3 regions of the Clostridium sp. LIBA-8841 genome follow, and region 3 is predicted to be linked to each of the others. Evidence: a T-box and tRNA genes for the amino acid it is inferred to sense, from the RefSeq annotation. Region 3 holds a T-box; the other regions hold tRNA genes.
The links. The T-box of region 3 lies ahead of metG (methionine--tRNA ligase). A T-box ahead of a tRNA ligase gene usually reads a tRNA of that ligase, here a tRNA-Met.
Positions count from the first base shown of each region.

Region 1: it encodes a tRNA-Met, which carries the amino acid that the T-box ahead of metG (methionine--tRNA ligase) is inferred to sense. The anticodon was not compared.
Region 2: it encodes a tRNA-Met, which carries the amino acid that the T-box ahead of metG (methionine--tRNA ligase) is inferred to sense. The anticodon was not compared.

Region 1 covers NZ_CM173488.1:746,876-753,115, reverse strand. The annotation lists gene AC2A4K_RS03210 (alpha-galactosidase) at 1-1,458, opposite strand, end outside; tRNA gene AC2A4K_RS03205 (tRNA-Met) at 1,717-1,792, opposite strand; tRNA gene AC2A4K_RS03200 (tRNA-Met) at 2,107-2,182, opposite strand; gene AC2A4K_RS03195 (VanZ family protein) at 2,439-3,131, opposite strand; gene galU (UTP--glucose-1-phosphate uridylyltransferase GalU) at 3,423-4,376, opposite strand; gene galE (UDP-glucose 4-epimerase GalE) at 4,546-5,562, opposite strand; partial or broken gene AC2A4K_RS03180 (phospho-sugar mutase) at 5,853-6,240, opposite strand, start outside.
Region 2 covers NZ_CM173488.1:365,734-371,973, reverse strand. The annotation lists gene AC2A4K_RS01590 (OmpA/MotB family protein) at 1-101, opposite strand, end outside; gene AC2A4K_RS01585 (CXorf38 family protein) at 104-1,534, opposite strand; gene galE (UDP-glucose 4-epimerase GalE) at 2,133-3,146, opposite strand; gene AC2A4K_RS01575 (hypothetical protein) at 3,293-4,069, opposite strand; tRNA gene AC2A4K_RS01570 (tRNA-Met) at 4,239-4,314, shown strand; gene AC2A4K_RS01565 (hypothetical protein) at 4,423-4,950, opposite strand; gene AC2A4K_RS01560 (cation:proton antiporter) at 5,201-6,240, opposite strand, start outside.
Region 3 covers NZ_CM173488.1:3,672,246-3,678,485, forward strand. The annotation lists gene metG (methionine--tRNA ligase) at 1-1,360, opposite strand, end outside; gene metG (methionine--tRNA ligase) at 1,461-3,398, opposite strand; T-box leader at 3,476-3,731, opposite strand; gene AC2A4K_RS16435 (FUSC family protein) at 3,889-4,470, shown strand; gene AC2A4K_RS16440 (FUSC family protein) at 4,492-5,001, shown strand; gene AC2A4K_RS16445 (Na+/H+ antiporter NhaC family protein) at 5,055-6,240, opposite strand, start outside.

The DNA.
Region 1 (6,240 bases), 930 kb from region 3:
GACTTCAGTCATATTTCTATTCATATCCCACTTAACATAAGATATATTAGCACTTTCAAGTACATTACTAACAGACTCTATTATATAATCACAAACTTCTTTTCTTGATAAATCTAGAATTAACTGTTTTCTTGCTTGAGATCTAGCCCTTCCTGGAATATGAATACACCAATCTGGATGATTCTCATAAAGTTTACTAATAGGTGAAATCATCTCTGGTTCAAACCATAATCCAAATCCTAATCCCATATCATTTATATCCTTAGCTAACTTACCAAGTCCACCTTTTAATTTATCTTCATTAACAAACCAATCTCCTAAGGAACTTCTATCATCATTTCTGTTTCCAAACCATCCATCATCAAGAACAAAAAGTTCCATTCCTAGTTCTGAAGCCTCTTTGGCGATTTCCTTTATTTTCACTTCATTAAAGTCAAAATAAGTAGCTTCCCAGTTATTTATAAGTATAGGTCTTACCTTATCTCTATACTCTCCTCTCGCTAATCTTTCTCTATAAAGCTTATGGTAAATTTGAGACATTCCATTTAAACCATTTGGAGAATAAACTAAAACAACCTCTGGAGCTTGAAATTCCTCTTTAGAATCAAGTAACCATTTGAAATCAAAAGGATTTATTCCTATTTGAGCTCTTGCATTTCTATACATATCAACTTCCAAATTAGCTAAGAAATTTCCACTATAGACTAAGCTAAATCCATAAACATCTCCATTCTCTTCATTAGCCTCTTTTCTACATAAAGCCATGAAAGGATTTTGAGCATGACTACTTGCTCCTCTTCTACTCTCAACAGCTTGACTTCCACTTCTTAGAGGTGTTCTAACAATATGTCTTTCTCTTCCCCATGCCCCTGAAAGTTGAATAAAATCAAATTGATCATCCTTAAAATCTACATTAGCACTTAAAACTCTCTCTATATTTATTTTTTCATTACTATTATTTACTATCTTTAAACTTCTTGTAATAGCATCAAAATCTTTAAAAACATTATATGTTAAAATAACTTCTAGATTTTTTAGAGAATCTACTAGGGTTATTTCTAGTGATGTAGCCTCTTCTTTATTTTCAATATATACAGCTGGTAATCCTGCAAGATTGTGTTTCCCATTGTAAATTCTATGAGACTTATATCTTAAATCAGTAGCTGATGTGCCATCTTCATATTGAAACTCTAAGGCTGGACTTCTTAAATCAGTCGCTCCAAAAGTTGGACACTCCTGTGGAACTAATTCCAATTGAAAGCCTTCTATATTATCTGTATCGGCTAAAAAACTTCCAAAACATCTTTTTCTAAAAAAATATTCTAAGTTATCGGTCTTTAGCTTTCTTCCCCAATATAAGTGACTTACATGTCCTGTTTCCAAGATTTTAAAAACATAACTTGTATTCTTTGTCTTTAAATGAAAGGTTTTAAAATTCTCATTATAATTTATACTCATAATCCACTTAGAGCTATATAAGCTTCTTGAATAAAGCCTTACTAACTCTTCCCCCTATTTATACTATTTTTTAGATGAATATTGATTTTTAGATATATGTATTTACAGTTATTTATATCTTTATCAAACCAACATACTAATTTTATCCTTCAATAGAATTATATAGAGAATTTCATTAAAATTAAATATATAAAAGTATTTTCTTATCTAAAATAAAAACAATAAAAAAAGTTCTACTTTTTTAAGTAGAACTTTTTATGGTTGCGGGAGCAGGACTTGAACCTACGACCTTCGGGTTATGAGCCCGACGAGCTACCAGCTGCTCCATCCCGCGTCATTAAATTGTCTCGTTGACATGTACTAAGTATATTCCTAATTCTTTAAGAAGTCAAAGGTTATTTTCCAAAGAATATATTTAAACTTAACTTAAACTACTTATAAGTTAGTCATAGCCTCAACACCTTAATAAAAACTTTTTTTATTTCAAGTTATTTTCAGAGGATTTTTACTCTTTAGTTGAGGTTTTATCTACAAATATTAACTTAGGCTTTTCTTAGAGTTAATATTACTACTTAATATATAAATGCATTTTCTTATCTAAAATAAAAACAATAAAAAAAGTTCTACTTTTTTAAGTAGAACTTTTTATGGTTGCGGGAGCAGGACTTGAACCTACGACCTTCGGGTTATGAGCCCGACGAGCTACCAGCTGCTCCATCCCGCGTCATTAAATTGTCTCGTTGACATGTACTAAGTATATTCCTAATTCTTTAAGAAGTCAAAGGTTATTTTCCAAAGAATATATTTTAACTTAACTCAAACTACTTATAAGCTAGTCATAACCTCAATGCCTTAATAAAAACTTTTTTTATTTCAAGTTATTTTTAGAGAATTTTTACTCTTTAGTTGAGGTTTTATTTTCAAATATTAACTTACGCTTTTCTTCAAGTTAACATTACTACTTAGATAATCCTTTTCACTTAAAACTTGCATATATTTCTTGATTTAACTGTTATATTAATAAATAAATTATAAATATAATATCCCCAAATTCCACTTAAAGTATTACATATAAGATCATTAATTTCAAAGAATCTTTTTGTATTAGGAAAAACTAAAGATAAAACCACTTGAGAGCTTTCTATGAATAAGGCTATTAAAAAACATACTTTTAATATAGTTTTTATTGATGGTATATAAGAATTTTCTCTTATTCCCTCTTTATTTCTTCTTTCAAAGCTTTCTAAAAGTTTATTTATCCTTTTTATTATCCTTTTTCCTAAGGTTAATTTTTCTTCATCTATACTATAAAAATAACAAATGAAAAATGCCATTGGGCTTAGTACTATTAAATTGCCAGTTAATTGATATATTACACCTGAAAGCCCTACATCAAGATATATTTGCTTTATGCTCCAAATTGGTCTAAGCCATATTTCTGGTGGACTATAAACGATGTGGTTTCCCCAAGCAATAGTTAGTGGGAAATAAACTCTTGAAATTACGCCAATTATGTAAATACAAAATAAATCAAACATAAATTCTTCACTAGAATATATGCTTTTATAAATATGTTCTTTTTTAATTATTCCTTTGATTTTAATTGCCACTCTGAAGAAGCAAAAAAATAAAATACCCCATATTAAAAATGTATTTTGAGAAATAATAACCATAAATTCTCCTATCTTAGTATATTCCATACTGCTATAAATAAATTTTAAATATCATCTGTTAATTATAACCATATATTTAAAATTATAGTCAACCCTTATTACATTTTATTAATCTTTCTCTTTATAATCTTAATTTGTGCTTTAAAATAAAGCTTAAATTTAAAATATTATAAATTATTTATATAGTTAAAAATCTAAGTTTTAATAAAAAAAGCTCTGTAAATGCACAGAGCTTTTTCATTAAAGATTTATATTTTATTATTTCGAACTTTTGATACAACCTATTCTTAATTACGCTTGAGTAACAAGAACTTTTTCTTCTTCTTTCTCTTCTTCCTTTTTAGTAACTGTTTTTTCTCCAAATATATCTTGGCTAGTAGATAATCCTTTTAAGTAATCAACAAATCCATCTCTAAGATCTGATCTTCTTAAGGCATACTCAACAGTAGCTTCTAAGAATCCTAGTTTATCTCCAACATCATATCTTCTACCCTCAAAATCATAAGCATACATAGCTTCTTCGCTCATAAGCTCTAAAAGGGCATCTGTTAATTGAATTTCTCCACCTTTACCTGGCTTAGTATTTTCTAATATTTCAAATATTCTAGGTGTTACTATATATCTTCCTAATATAGCTACATTTGAAGGTGCTTCTTCTTGAGATGGTTTTTCAACTAATCCCTTTACTTTGTAAACTCTACCTTCAATATGTTTTCCATTAACAATTCCATACTTAGAAACATTCTCTTCTGGAACAGTTTGAACACCTAATACACTAGTTCTATATTCATCATAACAATCAATTAATTGCTTTAAACATGGTTTCTCATCATTATAAACCACGTCATCTCCAAGTAATATAGCAAATGGCTCATCCCCAACGAAAGTCTTTGCACAATGTATAGCATGTCCAAGTCCCTTTGGTTCTTTTTGTCTTATATAATGAATATCAACCATTTCTGATATATCTCTAACTAAATCTAAAAGTTCAGTCTTACCTGACTTTTCAAGCTCCATTTCAAGTTCAATATTACGGTCAAAGTGATCCTCAATTGATTTTTTACTTCTTCCTGTAATAACAAGAATTTCTTCAATTCCTGAGGCTATAGCTTCTTCTATTATGTATTGTATAGTTGGCTTATCCACTATCGGAAGCATCTCCTTAGGTTGAGCTTTTGTTGCAGGTAAAAATCTAGTTCCAAGACCTGCTGCTGGTATTATAGCTTTTCTTATTTTCTTATTCATTCTCTTATCCCCTTGTACAATAAAATTTAAAGACTTCAAAATACTTTTTCATGACTCTATTTTAGTAAAACTATTGTAAGTTAATTGTCAAGTTCTATCCTTGATTAATTTAAATACAAAAATATATTTAAATACTTTTAACCTAGATTATTACAACATATGATTAATTCTATCTGAAATTTTTCATTCCAACACATTGCCACTTCCAAAAATCTTTACACATATCTTCTAAGTTTTTCTCTGCTTTCCATCCAAGCTCTTTCTCAGCTTTTGATGGATCTGCAAAGCTAGTGGCAATATCTCCTGCTCTTCTTTCAACTATTTTATAAGGTATTTCCTTACCTGATGCCTTTGAAAAAGCCTCAATTATTTCTAATACAGAATATCCTTGTCCAGTTCCTAAGTTATATGTACTAACTCCTGAACCATCCTCTAACTTTTTCATGGCAGCTACATGTCCTTTTGCTAAATCAACAACATGTATATAATCTCTTACTCCAGTTCCATCTGGAGTGTTGTAGTCATTTCCAAATACTCTTACATAATCTAACTCACCATCAGCTACTTTTGAAACATAAGGCATAAGATTATTTGGTATTCCATTAGGTAACTCACCAATTAACCCACTCTCATGAGCTCCAACTGGATTAAAATATCTAAGAAGTACAATATCCCATGAATTATCTGATACATATATATCTCTTAAAATATCCTCTGTCATTGTCTTACATCTACCATAAGGATTTGTTGCAAATCCTGATTGAAGTCCTTCATGTACAGGCACAATTTCACTTTCTCCATAAACGGTAGCTGAAGAACTAAATATAAACTTCTTAACATTATGATTTCTCATACTTGTTAAAAGATTTAAAGTTCCAATAATATTGTTATTATAATATTCTAAAGGTTTTTCAACTGATTCTCCGACTGCTTTAAGAGAAGCAAAGTGTATAACAGCATCTATTTTTTCATTTTCAAAAATAGTGTCTATGTCTTCAAAATTGACTAAGTCACCTTCATAGAATTTTATTTTTTTACCTGTTATATCTTCAACTATATCTTTAACTTCTTTTCTACTATTTATTAAGTTGTCAATAACAACAACAGAATTATTCTCATCCCCTAATAATTCTATTATCGTATGGCTTCCTATATAGCCAATTCCGCCAGTTAATAATATATTCATTAAAACTTCTCCCTCACCAAAAAATTACATCTAAAATTATATCATAAAATAATTAACTCTTACAAATTAACAATATCTAAAAAATAAAAAGTTGATATTAGTATAACTTTTATTCATAAGAAAGTTATATTATATTTTTTTATCATCTTATTATATATAAAATAAAACAATATTAAATTTATATGCAATATTTTTCAAAAAAATAACATAGCAAATTCAGAGGAGTTAGAACTTGCTATGTCTTTATATTATATGAATAATATCTAATTTTCTTAAATTTAAATATAAAATTAAAGTTCTTTATTTACAATGTCCATTACGGCTTTTTCAAATTTCTCTATTTTTTCATTTGATTCTTTTAGAGTTTTAGCTTCTATAGCTAAATAAATCTTCATTTTCGGCTCTGTTCCTGATGGTCTAATAACAAACCATGAATTATCTTCTAGTATATATTTTAAAACATTAGATTTTGGAAGATTAATTTCTCTTTCTTCCATAGTATCGTTATCTATTTCTTTACTTAATTTATAATCAAATGAAGTTTTAACCTTAACTCCCAAAACCTCTTTAACAGGATTATTTCTTAAAGAATCTATACATTTAGCTATCTTTTCTTGTCCTTCTTTTCCTGCTAATTCTATAGATATAAGTTTTTCTTGCGTATATCCAAACTTTTCA
Region 2 (6,240 bases), 550 kb from region 3:
AAGAAAAAAACTAAGGTAACAGTGGTCATTATATCAACAAAGGAAGGCCAATAAGAAGGAACTTCTTGTTCAGTTTTATATTTTCTTCTTCTAACCTTCATTTTTAACACCTACCAATCTCTTTGCCATCTTTTTGCCAATCTGAGTTTGATTTTCCCATCTCCCTTTTTCTATTTGTACTTCTACTTAATTCCTCAGTAGCTAAGCTTATATCTCTTAAAGGAACATTTAATTTATCAACTATATTAGATGAAAGTTCTTGTGTTTCTCTTTGAAGAGCATAGTATATTCCATTTGCTACTTCATTTTTCATATTTGAAACATTATCTGAAAACTTGTTTATTCCTCTCTCAAACTCTTTATAACCATCATTTAATCTTGCAATTTGATTAGATACAACCTGATTATTCTTATTTTGTTCTTCCTTTATGACTTTAAATGCATCATTAAAAGTATTGTACCCTCTCCTAACCTCATTACTTTGAACTTCTAACCTCATACAAAGTTTATTTATTTCCCTCTTGTTATCATTTATAGACTTAGATAGTTCAATAAAACTATCTTTAAGTTTTATTGTTTCAGTTGCAAACTTAGTATTTGTAGCACTTACTGAATTACAGAATTCAGTACTTATTCTATTAAACTTTTCCATGCTCTCTCCAAAACTCTTTATAGGAGTTTTTATTCCCATTACAGATATTCTAAAGTCGGCTACAATATTATCTAAGTCTTTCATATGCTTATTCATTCCATTAAAAGTATTTGTCATATCTAATGTATTTCTATTTATTCCTTGAACTAGATTGTTTATTCCTCTATTAAATAAGTCATCTAATTTTACTGAAAGTTCTCCTAAAACCCCCTTCATAAAATCAGAAATCATATCTTTCTCTGATTTCATATAAATAGAAAAAAGTATATTATCTAAGTAATCTTCAAAAACATCATAAAAATCTTCTTTGGCTCTCTTTAGATTAATATTAAGACAGTTTAATGTAACTGAACCTATAACCCCTACAATACTAGTCCAAAAAGCACTAGACATACTATCTAAAGGCATATTCATACTTCTTGAAAAATCAGCCATGCTTTGAGTTCCACTAGATAAAATCCCTGTTGTGGTCATAATAGCAATTGTAAGTCCCAAAAAAGTTCCTATAAGACCTAGAGCTATTGAAATAGCAGGTAATATATTAGCAATACTTTCTTCTTTTAATATTTTTCCTTCTATATTTTTTTGAATTATAACCTCTGTATTTATATTGTTAGTTCCTTTATTTGCACTTTTTCTAAATTCATCTGCCATTGATTTCAATTCACTATTAAAAAATTTAAGTTCTTTTTGATTATCTTTATTAGGTACATTTACCCATTCACTTTCTTGAAAATCCTTTAAGAGTCTTTCATATTTACCTTTAACTCTTATGTTATAAATAACCCCTAAAGATATAACTATTAAAATTAATCCAACACCAATATACCCCAAAATATTTTGAGTTAAAAATGATTGTAAGATATTGCTTATAATATCCATTATAAAAATACTCCTCCTAAAATTATTAATCTTTAATATGAAATATATGATGGCAATAGTATTTTTATAATGACTTTCCATAATAAAATTAGGCTATGTTTTAAGTAATTGTTGATTTCTAGATATATATTCAGACCTAACTTAATTTCGCAAAGAGTTTCTATTGTCTATTTCAGAATAATATCTAAGGCTTAGATGAAAGTCCAAATTTAAAATTTGGTATCTTGAACTTATGCAATCGAACTTTAGTGAGATTGTATTCCTTTTATAGAATACGCTCAAACAAAAAAGGAGCCATATCAATGATACAGCTCCCAACTTCTTTAGATATCTAACTAATAATTAATATATCCGAACTTCTAAATTATCTATATAAAGAATAAAGGCTGAAGAAAAATTTCTCCAACCAATTCCAAAATAAATACTAACACGCTATAAGTATTTACTATATGTAGACAGTATCACATTCTGGTTAAAAATTCAATAAAATCTACATATTTTTCTTTATTCTTTAAAAATTTTTATCAATTTATTGAATATATTTACTTTACTGTTATTTTAAACGACAAAAATAGCCATATTAATCAATTTTATATCTCTAAGAATTATATACTTTATAACTTTGAGTTTGCCATCTCCAAGAGTCCTCACACATCTCTTCTATTTCATATTTAGCTTGCCATCCTAACTCATTGTTAGCTTTGCTTGGATCAGCATAACACTCTGCCACATCCCCAGGTCTTCTTTCTATTATTTTATAGGCAATATCTTTTCCACTTATCTTTGAAAAAGCATTGACCAAATCCAAAACACTATATCCTCTTCCTGTTCCTAAGTTATAAATAACAAGACCAGGTTTCATTGTTAATTTCTCTAGTGCCTTAAGATGTCCAATTGCTAAATCAACTACATGGATATAATCTCTAACTCCAGTGCCATCATGTGTAGCATAGTCACTTCCAAAAATACTTAGCTCTTCAAGTTCTCCAATAGCAACCTTAGTTATATATGGCATTAAATTATTTGGAATTCCATTTGGCTCTTCCCCTATTAACCCACTTTTATGTGCGCCTACAGGATTGAAATATCTTAAAATACATATATCCCAAGTATCATCTGATTTATATAAGTCACTTAAAATTTCTTCTATCATAAGTTTAGTTCTTCCATATGGATTAGTAACTGATAAAGGACATTCTTCATGACACGGAACAATCTTACACTCTCCATAAACAGTAGCCGATGAACTAAACACCAATTTTTTAACATTATATTTTTTCATAGTTTCTAATAAAACTAATGTGCTAACTAAGTTATTTTTATAATACTCTAGTGGTATTACTGTAGATTCTCCAACAGCCTTTAATGCTGCAAAATGAATTACTGAATCTATTTCATTTTCTGAAAATACTCTCTCTAATCCATCACTATCAAGCAAATCCATTTTATAAAACTTTATATCACTTCCTGTGATTTCTTTTATTCTATCTTTAACCAACTCTTTACTATTGGATAGGTTGTCTATAACTACAATCTCAAGCCCTTTATTTATTAATTCAACGCATGTATGGCTTCCTATATAACCAAGCCCTCCTGTTACTAATATAGCCATTTTTCTCCACCCTTTATACCGTATTAAGTGTTTCTTTACAAACTTACAAATTAAAACCTAATTTACACTTTATTACATTTTAACACGGATTACTTGGGCAATTTTATATATTTTTGTAAATACAAACCACTTCTTATACACATAATTTATATTTCATTAAAATTTTCCTTCCAGAACTTTAATTCTTCTAAATGTTCATCAATTAAAGAATCTTTTATATACTTAACCTTTTTTCCATCTGTATTTCTATATCTAGTTTCACATACTTTTACTAAAAATACTGTTATTCCTTCATAGCACTTTAGAACATTTCCTATTCTATAGCTTCTCTTTTCTATGTTAGTATCTCCGTATATAAGCCTACTACTCTGTATCATAGGAATGAAATCTCTAAATCTTTGTTCTATAGCCTCACCTAAATTAGTAGCAGAACATAATAACTTGTAAATTCCTATTAATTTATTTTTATCATCTTTTGCTTGCTCTAAAATCTTCTTCATTTCATCTCTTGCGGCTTGTATTTCCATCATTTCTTCATCTAAATTTTTATTTATTTTGTTTATCTTAAAGACCTTAATAAAAGGACTCTTTATATTTTTTATAATAGACTTTTCATTACAATCTATCATTAAAAGTTCTTTAATAGGTCGTATATCATAATCATTTATTACATATTCACTACTAACTTCTTCTCCTAAAGTAGCTTTTATAGCTTTTCTTTCTAAAATACTCATATTTTTAGCATATTTAGGTACTAGTGTTTCTAATATATATATTTTTTCTTCGTTTATTTTGTTAACTAAATGCTTTATATCTCTGTTTTCATTTTTTAATTCTTCATAATATTTTTCTTTTTCATTAGAAAATAATTCTTGAAGTTCTAAAGCCCTACTATATGCTTCATCAAAACCTTTGGTAAACATTTCTCCTCCTGAACTACAAATTAAAACTATATACGTCCCCTATATATTTATTATATATCACAAAAGTAAAAGTTCTAAGCCTTTATACAATTTAAAATAAATATTTAAATTACTTGACTTTATTGATATGTTAACGTATAGTTAAAGAGTAGTAAATACAATTTAATGACGCGGGATGGAGCAGCTGGTAGCTCGTCGGGCTCATAACCCGAAGGTCGTAGGTTCAAGTCCTGCTCCCGCAACCACAAAAAAGGTTCTGTAAAACAGAACCTTTTTTTATTTGAATCCAATATTTATTTTAAAATAAAAATAGCTATATCAAAACAAGTTGTCTTGATATAGCTTGTATATTTCTATTTTTCTAATCTTTTTTCGTCTCTTCTAATATCTCTTTTTAGCTCTTTACATTCTTTTTTATATTCTATAGCTTCTTTATTTAATTCTCTAATCCATTTTTGAGCTATTTGTTCTTCATGAGCTTTAAAGTGTTCGTATTTTTTATATTCTCTTAAAGCGTCTTTAATCTTTTTATCTAATTCTTTAGTGTTTAGTAGTTCTCCACACTGTTCGCTTAATAAATCTTCATAATCTCTATAAACTTCGAAAAAGGCTTTCATAGCTTCTCTTTTATCTTTTCTACCTTTTAAATTATTTACTAATTTTTTTAAAATATGCTTATGTTCAGCAAGTTCTGGATCTTCTCCTTCTTCAGCTAGAACAACTAGATTTTCTAATTTTTTTCTAGTGTACTCTAATGTAGTATCTTCTAAAGCATCTTCTATTCCATATTGTCTAAGAAATTTTTTAAATTCTTCCACATCAGCTTCATCATTAAATGGTAGAAGTTCTTCTACTTCAATATCTATTGTTTCTTTATTCATTTGTATTACCTCCTAAGATAAATACAAATACTATAGTTTCAATGTAGAATTCATCTACACTCAAGCCTTAGTATTTATATAATTATTTATTAATTATATTAATACTAAGCTCTATCCTTTCAAAGGATTCCAATCACTAGTTGCTAATATTTTTACTATAATTATAAAAAAAAATCATTTTTTCTATTTTTTAATAGCTAAGCTTAAAATATTTTAATAATAATCAATTTTTTTAAATCATTTTTAAACTCTACATATTAACACTTACATTTTTAGATTTAGTGTTAAAGGCTATTTTTAATAAAATAGGTGTTACTATTGTTGTAACAACAACAACGATTATTATTGGAGCTAAAAATTCTGGTAACATTAACCCCATTGCAATTCCTTTATTAGCTACTATAAGTGCTACCTCTCCCCTTGATATCATCCCTGTTCCAATCTGAATGGCTTCACTATTACTATAATGACACAACTTAGCTCCTAGACCACATCCTACTATCTTACTAATTATAGCTATTAAAAGTAATAATATAGCAAATATAAAAATTGGTTTAGTCATAGTTGTCAACTCTACCTTTATTCCTATACTAGCAAAGAATATAGGTGATAATAACATATATGATAATGTTTCGAATCTGGAGTTTAAATATTTTGTTCTATTAGAATCAGATATTACTAATCCTGCTATAAATGCTCCAGTTATATCTGCTACTCCAAAGAACTCCTCCGCCACGAAAGATAATAATAAACAAAATACAAAGGCTATAATTACAAATCTTCTTAAATCCCTTTGATATCTTTCATCTAATTTTATGAATGCCCAGTGGAATAAGTATCCTGCTAATCCTGCGAAAATAAAGAACATTACTATTTTACCTAAAACTAATACTACATTAACTGATGGATCTGCTAAACTTGTTGTTATGGTTAAAGCCACAATACCTAAAATATCATCAATTATAGCAGCTCCTAGTATCGCATTCCCTGCTCTTGTGCTTAATTTTCCCATCTCTTTTAATGTTTCTACTGTAATACTAACTGAAGTGGCTGTTAATATTATTCCAATAAAGACATTTTGTAGAACAGCATTAGAATCTACTCCCTTATTAAATATACTTGCAATAAAAAATCCACCTATAAGTGGGATTATTACTCCAAGTACAGCTATTATAAATGATGCTTTACCTGTTTTCTTCAATTGATTAATATCTGTTTCCAATCCTGCAGTAAACATTAAAACTATTACTCCAAGCTCTGCAAGTTGCTGTATAAATTCTGTTTCTGATA
Region 3 (6,240 bases):
AATCAGTTAATGCTATTACAATTTGAGCACAAATATATATTATCTCTTCGCATTTTTCTCTATCCTTATTAAGCAAAATCCACGGTTTATTTTTATCAAAGAAATCATTTCCTTGTCTCATAAACTCAAATACTTCCTTTATTCCAGATTTAAACTCTCCATTTTCAAATTTATTTCCTACAGAAGCATAAGTTCTTCTTATTAAATTCTTCCATTGAAGAGGAAGCTTATCACCATTAACATTTCCATTAAAATTTTTTCTTATAAAAACCAAAACTCTATTTACGAAATTACCTAATTCTCCTAGCAGTTCATTATTATTTGCATTTATAAAATCTCTCCAAGTAAAATCAGAATTCTTTTCTTCTGCTCCTCTACTTATTAAGTAATATCTTATAGAATCTATATTATACCTCTCTATAATATAAGGAACCCATACAGCCCAGTTTCTATTAGTAGAAAATGTCTTTCCTTCTAAAGTTAAGTATTGTGAAGACACTATTCTAATATTGCTTTTTTCTAATCCAATGCCAGCTAACATAGCAGGAAACATTGTAGTATGGAAAGGTATATTTTCTTTACCATGAACTAAATATATTCTACTTTCTTCATTATTCCAATAATCCTCTATCTTCTCGCCCCTATCTTCTATAAATTTCTTAGAAGCAGTGACATAGGCTAGTAAAGCATCTATCCAAACATAAACTCTTTTATCTTCGAAGCCCTCTATAGGCACCTCTATTCCCCAATCAATTTCTCTTGTTAATATTTTATCTCTAAGTCCACCCTCTAAATATCTACTGGTTATTTTAATAGCATTTTCTCTCCAACTCTCTTCCTTATTTAATATTTTCTGAATATGGTTTTGAAAATATGATAATTTAAAGAAAAGATTATTGGACTTTCTCACTTCAACCTCTGTTTTACATTCCTTACATGATCCATCTTTAACAGCAAATTCATCTAGAGTATCACAGCACTTTGGACAATAAAATTCCTCTGTCTCCTTCTCATATATAAATCCTTTATCATAAAGATTCTTTATAATCTTTTTAACATGCTCCTCATGATACTCAGTATCCGTTCTTGTAAATATATCAAAAGAAAATCCTAATTTATTAAAACATCTAATAAATTCTCTATGATACTTATTTATAAGATCCTCTGGAGACTCATTAAGCTCTTTTGCCCTATTTAAAATAGGTGATCCATGACAGTCAGATCCTGAAACAAAAACAACTTCATCACCTTTAGCCCTATGATACCTTGCTAAAACATCTCCAGCTAACCAAGAAGAAACTCTTCCTATATGAAGAGATCCATTGGCATAAGGCCATGCGTTACCTATAATTACTCTCAATTTACTAGCCCCCTTAAAATAATTCTATCCATAGCATATGCTATAAAAAAACTCTTATATTCCACAATATAGTATGAATATAAGAGTTTTAAAATTTTTACTATCTTACTTGGCTTCCAGTTAACATTTCACCTGGGTTAACTAATACAAGTTCTGAATCGTCAGCAGGTGCTGCTGCAAGTATCATACCTTGTGATAACTCACCTCTTAATTTAACTGGTTTTAAGTTAGCAACTAATACTACATATTTTCCAACTAATTCTTCTGGCTTATAGTATTGTGCTATTCCTGAAATAACCTGTCTTTCTTCTCCACCTAAATCAACTTTAAGTTTTAATAACTTCTTAGCCTTTTTAACTGGTTCACACTCTAAAACTTTAACTACTCTTAAATCAAGTTTGTCAAAGTCATCTATTGTTATTTCTTCTTTTATTGGGTTTTTAACTAACTCTTCGTTAGCTGGTTTAACTGGAGCTGGTTTTAAAGCTTCAAGCTCTGCTAATTTTTCCTCTACATCTATTCTTGGGAATATAACATCACCTTTAACAACTTTATCTCCTGGAACTGTTCCATTAAACGCTTTTAAACTTTCCCAAGTTGTAACTTTAGTGTTTAATTGAGTATTAATCTTAGCACTTGTTTCTGTTAAGAATGGTGAAATCATAACTGAAACAAATCTTAAAGTTTCTAATAAGTTATATAAAACTGTTCCTAATCTTTCTTTCTTTTCTTTATCCTTAGCAAGTATCCAAGGAGTTGTTTCATCTATATATTTATTAGCTCTGCTTATTAAAGTCCATATGCTTTCTAAAGCTTCTGGTATTTTTAATGCATCTATGCTAGCTTCAACTTTTCCTGGAGTAGCTAAAGCTAAGTTTATTAACTCATCATCAATAGCTTCCTTACATGTTGGTACTTGAATAACTCCATCAAAGTATTTTTCAACCATAGCTATTGTTCTTGATAATAAGTTACCTAAATCATTAGCTAAGTCTGTATTTACTTTCTTTATGAATATTTCATTATTGAATAATCCGTCTGAACCAAATGGTATTTCTCTTAATAAGTAATATCTTACAGCATCTGCTCCAAACATGTTAACTAAAACTACTGGGTCAACAACGTTACCTTTTGATTTTGACATTTTTCCTCCATCAACAAGTAACCATCCATGACCAAATACTTGCTTAGGTAATTCTAATCCTAGAGCCATTAGCATTATTGGCCAGTAAATTGTATGGAATCTTAAAATGTCTTTTCCTATTAAATGAACATCTGCAGGCCAGAACTTATTGTATAACTCTTGATTTTCTTGACCATATCCTAAAGCAGTAATGTAGTTTGATAATGCATCTATCCAAACATAGATAACATGTTTCTCATCAAAGCTTACAGGTATTCCCCAAGTAAAGCTTGTTCTTGAAACACAAAGATCTTGTAATCCTGGTCTTAAGAAGTTATTTAACATTTCATTTTTTCTTGATTCTGGTTGAATGAAATCTGGATGCTCTTCTATATATTGAATTAATCTATCAGCATATTTGCTCATTTTAAAGAAGTAAGCCTCTTCCTTAGCTTTTTCAACTGGTCTTCCACAATCAGGACAGTTTCCATTTACTAATTGAGTTTCTGTCCAGAATGATTCACATGGAGTACAGTAAAGACCTTCATAAGAATCTTTATATATATCTCCTTGATCATATAATTTTTTGAAGATCTCTTGAACAGCTTTTACATGATAATCATCAGTTGTTCTTATGAATTTATCGTAGCTTATGTTCATCATTTTCCAAAGATCTTTAATTCCAGCGACGATTTCGTCAACATGCTCCTTTGGAGTAATTCCCTTTTCGTTAGCTATTCTTTCTATTTTTTGACCATGCTCATCTGTTCCTGTTAAGAATATTACTTCATGACCTGTAAGTCTTTTAAATCTTGCTATAGCATCAGCTGCTACAGTTGTATAAGTATTACCTATATGAAGATTTGTTGATGGGTAATAAATAGGTGTTGTAATGTAATATGGTTTTTTACACATTATTTCTTCCTCCTTGTATTCTTAATTATTATTGTTTCCAATATTTCAAAAATATAAAAAACCCCTATGGGAAATCCCATAGAGGCGTTAATTACGCGATACCACTCTATTTTATATTTATGTCACCATAAATATCTCACTAAGTAACTCCTAAGTAAAAACTTATTTTATCACTTTGCAATATAACGGTTGCCACCGTACTCTTCTAAAATTAAAATTCTCAAAAAGTCTGCTCCAAGTCCATCTTCATAAAGTCTCCTGCATCTGGCTTTCACCTACCCCAGCTCTCTTTCATACATTCTTCTTTATTACTCTTCTCTTCATTGCATTTTCTTACTTAATTTAAATTATATGATTAGTTTTATATCAATGTCAATCGTTTTTATCTTTAATTTCTCTAATATTCTTCAATTATCATTATTTGTAATAATATAAAAATATTATATACTATCTATAATAGTATTTAAATTTATCAGGAGGTCTTGTTAAAATGAAAGGTTTAACCTTACCTAAAATAGGTGCGAGAAATTTAAAAACAGCTCTAGCTGTAACTCTATGTGTAGGCTTTTTTGAACTAATACATAGACAATACCCTTTCTATGCTTGTATAGCCGCAGTAATTTGTATGAAAGATACTGTTGAAAATTCATATAAAATGGGAAAAGACAGAATGATTGGTACAATTACTGGCGGTTTAGTAGGCTTATCATTCACTTTTTTAGCACTAACATTTAATCTAATAAAATTTCCAGGATTAATAACTGGTGCTGGAGTAGTGCTAACTATTTACTTACTTAATATATTTAACAAAAAAGGATCTGTTTCTATAGGATGTATAGTATTAATAGCTATCATGACAAACCTACATGGGAAAGCACCATATGCTTATGCTTTTGATAGAATTATAGATACCTTTATAGGTATAATAATAGCTCTATTAATAAATAAGTATATATATAAGTATGAAAATAAGGTAAAAAAGGATATAGAAAACATAGAAGAAAAAATTAATAGACTTGAGACAGAAATAAAGGATGATGTCAGAAAGTTAGAAAACAAGAAAAAAAGTTAATATGATTTAGGGGTGAAATATTTGTTTAACTTTAACCTGCAAACTATAGGGGCCAGAAATCTTAAAACATCTCTCTCGGTATTTCTATGCATCATAGTATTTGAGCTACTAGGACGTTCTAGTGCCTTCTTTGCTTGTATAGCAGCTATGATGTGTATGCAAGATACTGTTGAGAACTCTTATAAAATGGGAAAAAACAGAATGCTTGGAACTTCTATAGGTGCTGTTGTGGGACTAACTCTCACAGCAATATTTAATCTATTAGACTTACAACATTTTATTATTTATGCACTTTTAACAGCAATAGGTACTACTATAGCTATCTATCTATGTATCTTATTTAATTGTAAAGGTGCAGTAAATAGTGCTTGTATCGTTGTATTTGCTATAATGACCAGCTTAAAGGGAGTTGGCTCATATAATTATGCTTTTAATAGAATTCTAGATACATTTATTGGAGTTATAATTGGTATATTAGTTAATAGACTTGTATATCCTTATTCAAAGACAACAGAAGAGGATACCAATTAAAAATATGCTGCAATATAAAAAAGAGAAGGTTATAGCCTTCTCTTTTTTTATATTTAATTATTACTAGTAGTTTGTTCTACCTTCTTACCAAATATCATTGTTAATACGAATAAAGCTGTTAAAGCTATAGGTAAGACTATCCAGAAGCTTAATCCTAGACCAGCTGGTATATATCCAAATACTACAGTTATTATTCCAACAAAGATTGAATACCATATTTGTGTTCTAACGTGTTCTATATGGTCACAACCCGCTCCTGTTGAAGAAAGGATTGTTGTATCCGATATAGGTGAACAATGATCTCCAAAAATTGCTCCTGTTAATACAGCTGATGTACTAACTATTACAAACTGCCATTCTGGATTTATAGCAAAAGCTAGTGGAATTGCTAATGGCATTAGTATTCCCATGGTTCCATAAGCTGTACCTGTTGCAAAGGCTATTACTGAACCTAAAATAAATATTATAGCAGGTAATAAGAATGCTGGTATCGTATCTGATAAAACTCCAACTAAATAAGATGCTGTTCCTAACTCCTTAATTACAGAGCTTAATGACCAAGCTAATATAAGAATTACTCCTGTTATTAGAAGTCCCTTCATTCCTTCAACCCATATTCCTATACCTTCTGAAATAGTAAATATCTTTCTGCACACACCTAATGCAAGTGCAACTATAGTTGCTAACAATGCTGATTGGAATAAGACTACCGAAGCATCAGCATTTGAGAATGCTGCTTGTATTCCAGCAAAACTTAAAGGTGCGTTATTCATAAGTTCTATTATTGCTAAATCTTCTCCACCCATTACAGTGACCCATCCACTATAATAAAATCCTACTAAAGATGAACCTATTAAAACACCAATCGGTATTATAGCATTCCAAATGCTTAACTTGATTCCTTTTATAGGTTCTAAATCTTCACTATCTGATGAAGTTTCTGTTGTTGATAAAACTTCTCCTCTTCTAGCTCTTCTCTCAGCCTTAAGCATTGGTCCAAACTCTCTTAGAGTTATTGCTGATATTACAACAAAAGCTAAAATTAATATATTATAAAATCTATATGGTATTGTTTCTAAGAATACTCCAAAACCATCTGCTTGTATTCCAACACTTTTTAAAGCATCACCGATTAATCCAACCTCTAACCCTATCCAAGTTGATATTATAGCTAACCCTGCAATTGGAGCAGCTGTAGCATCTATAATGAAAGCTAATTTTTCTCTTGAAACTCCTAAC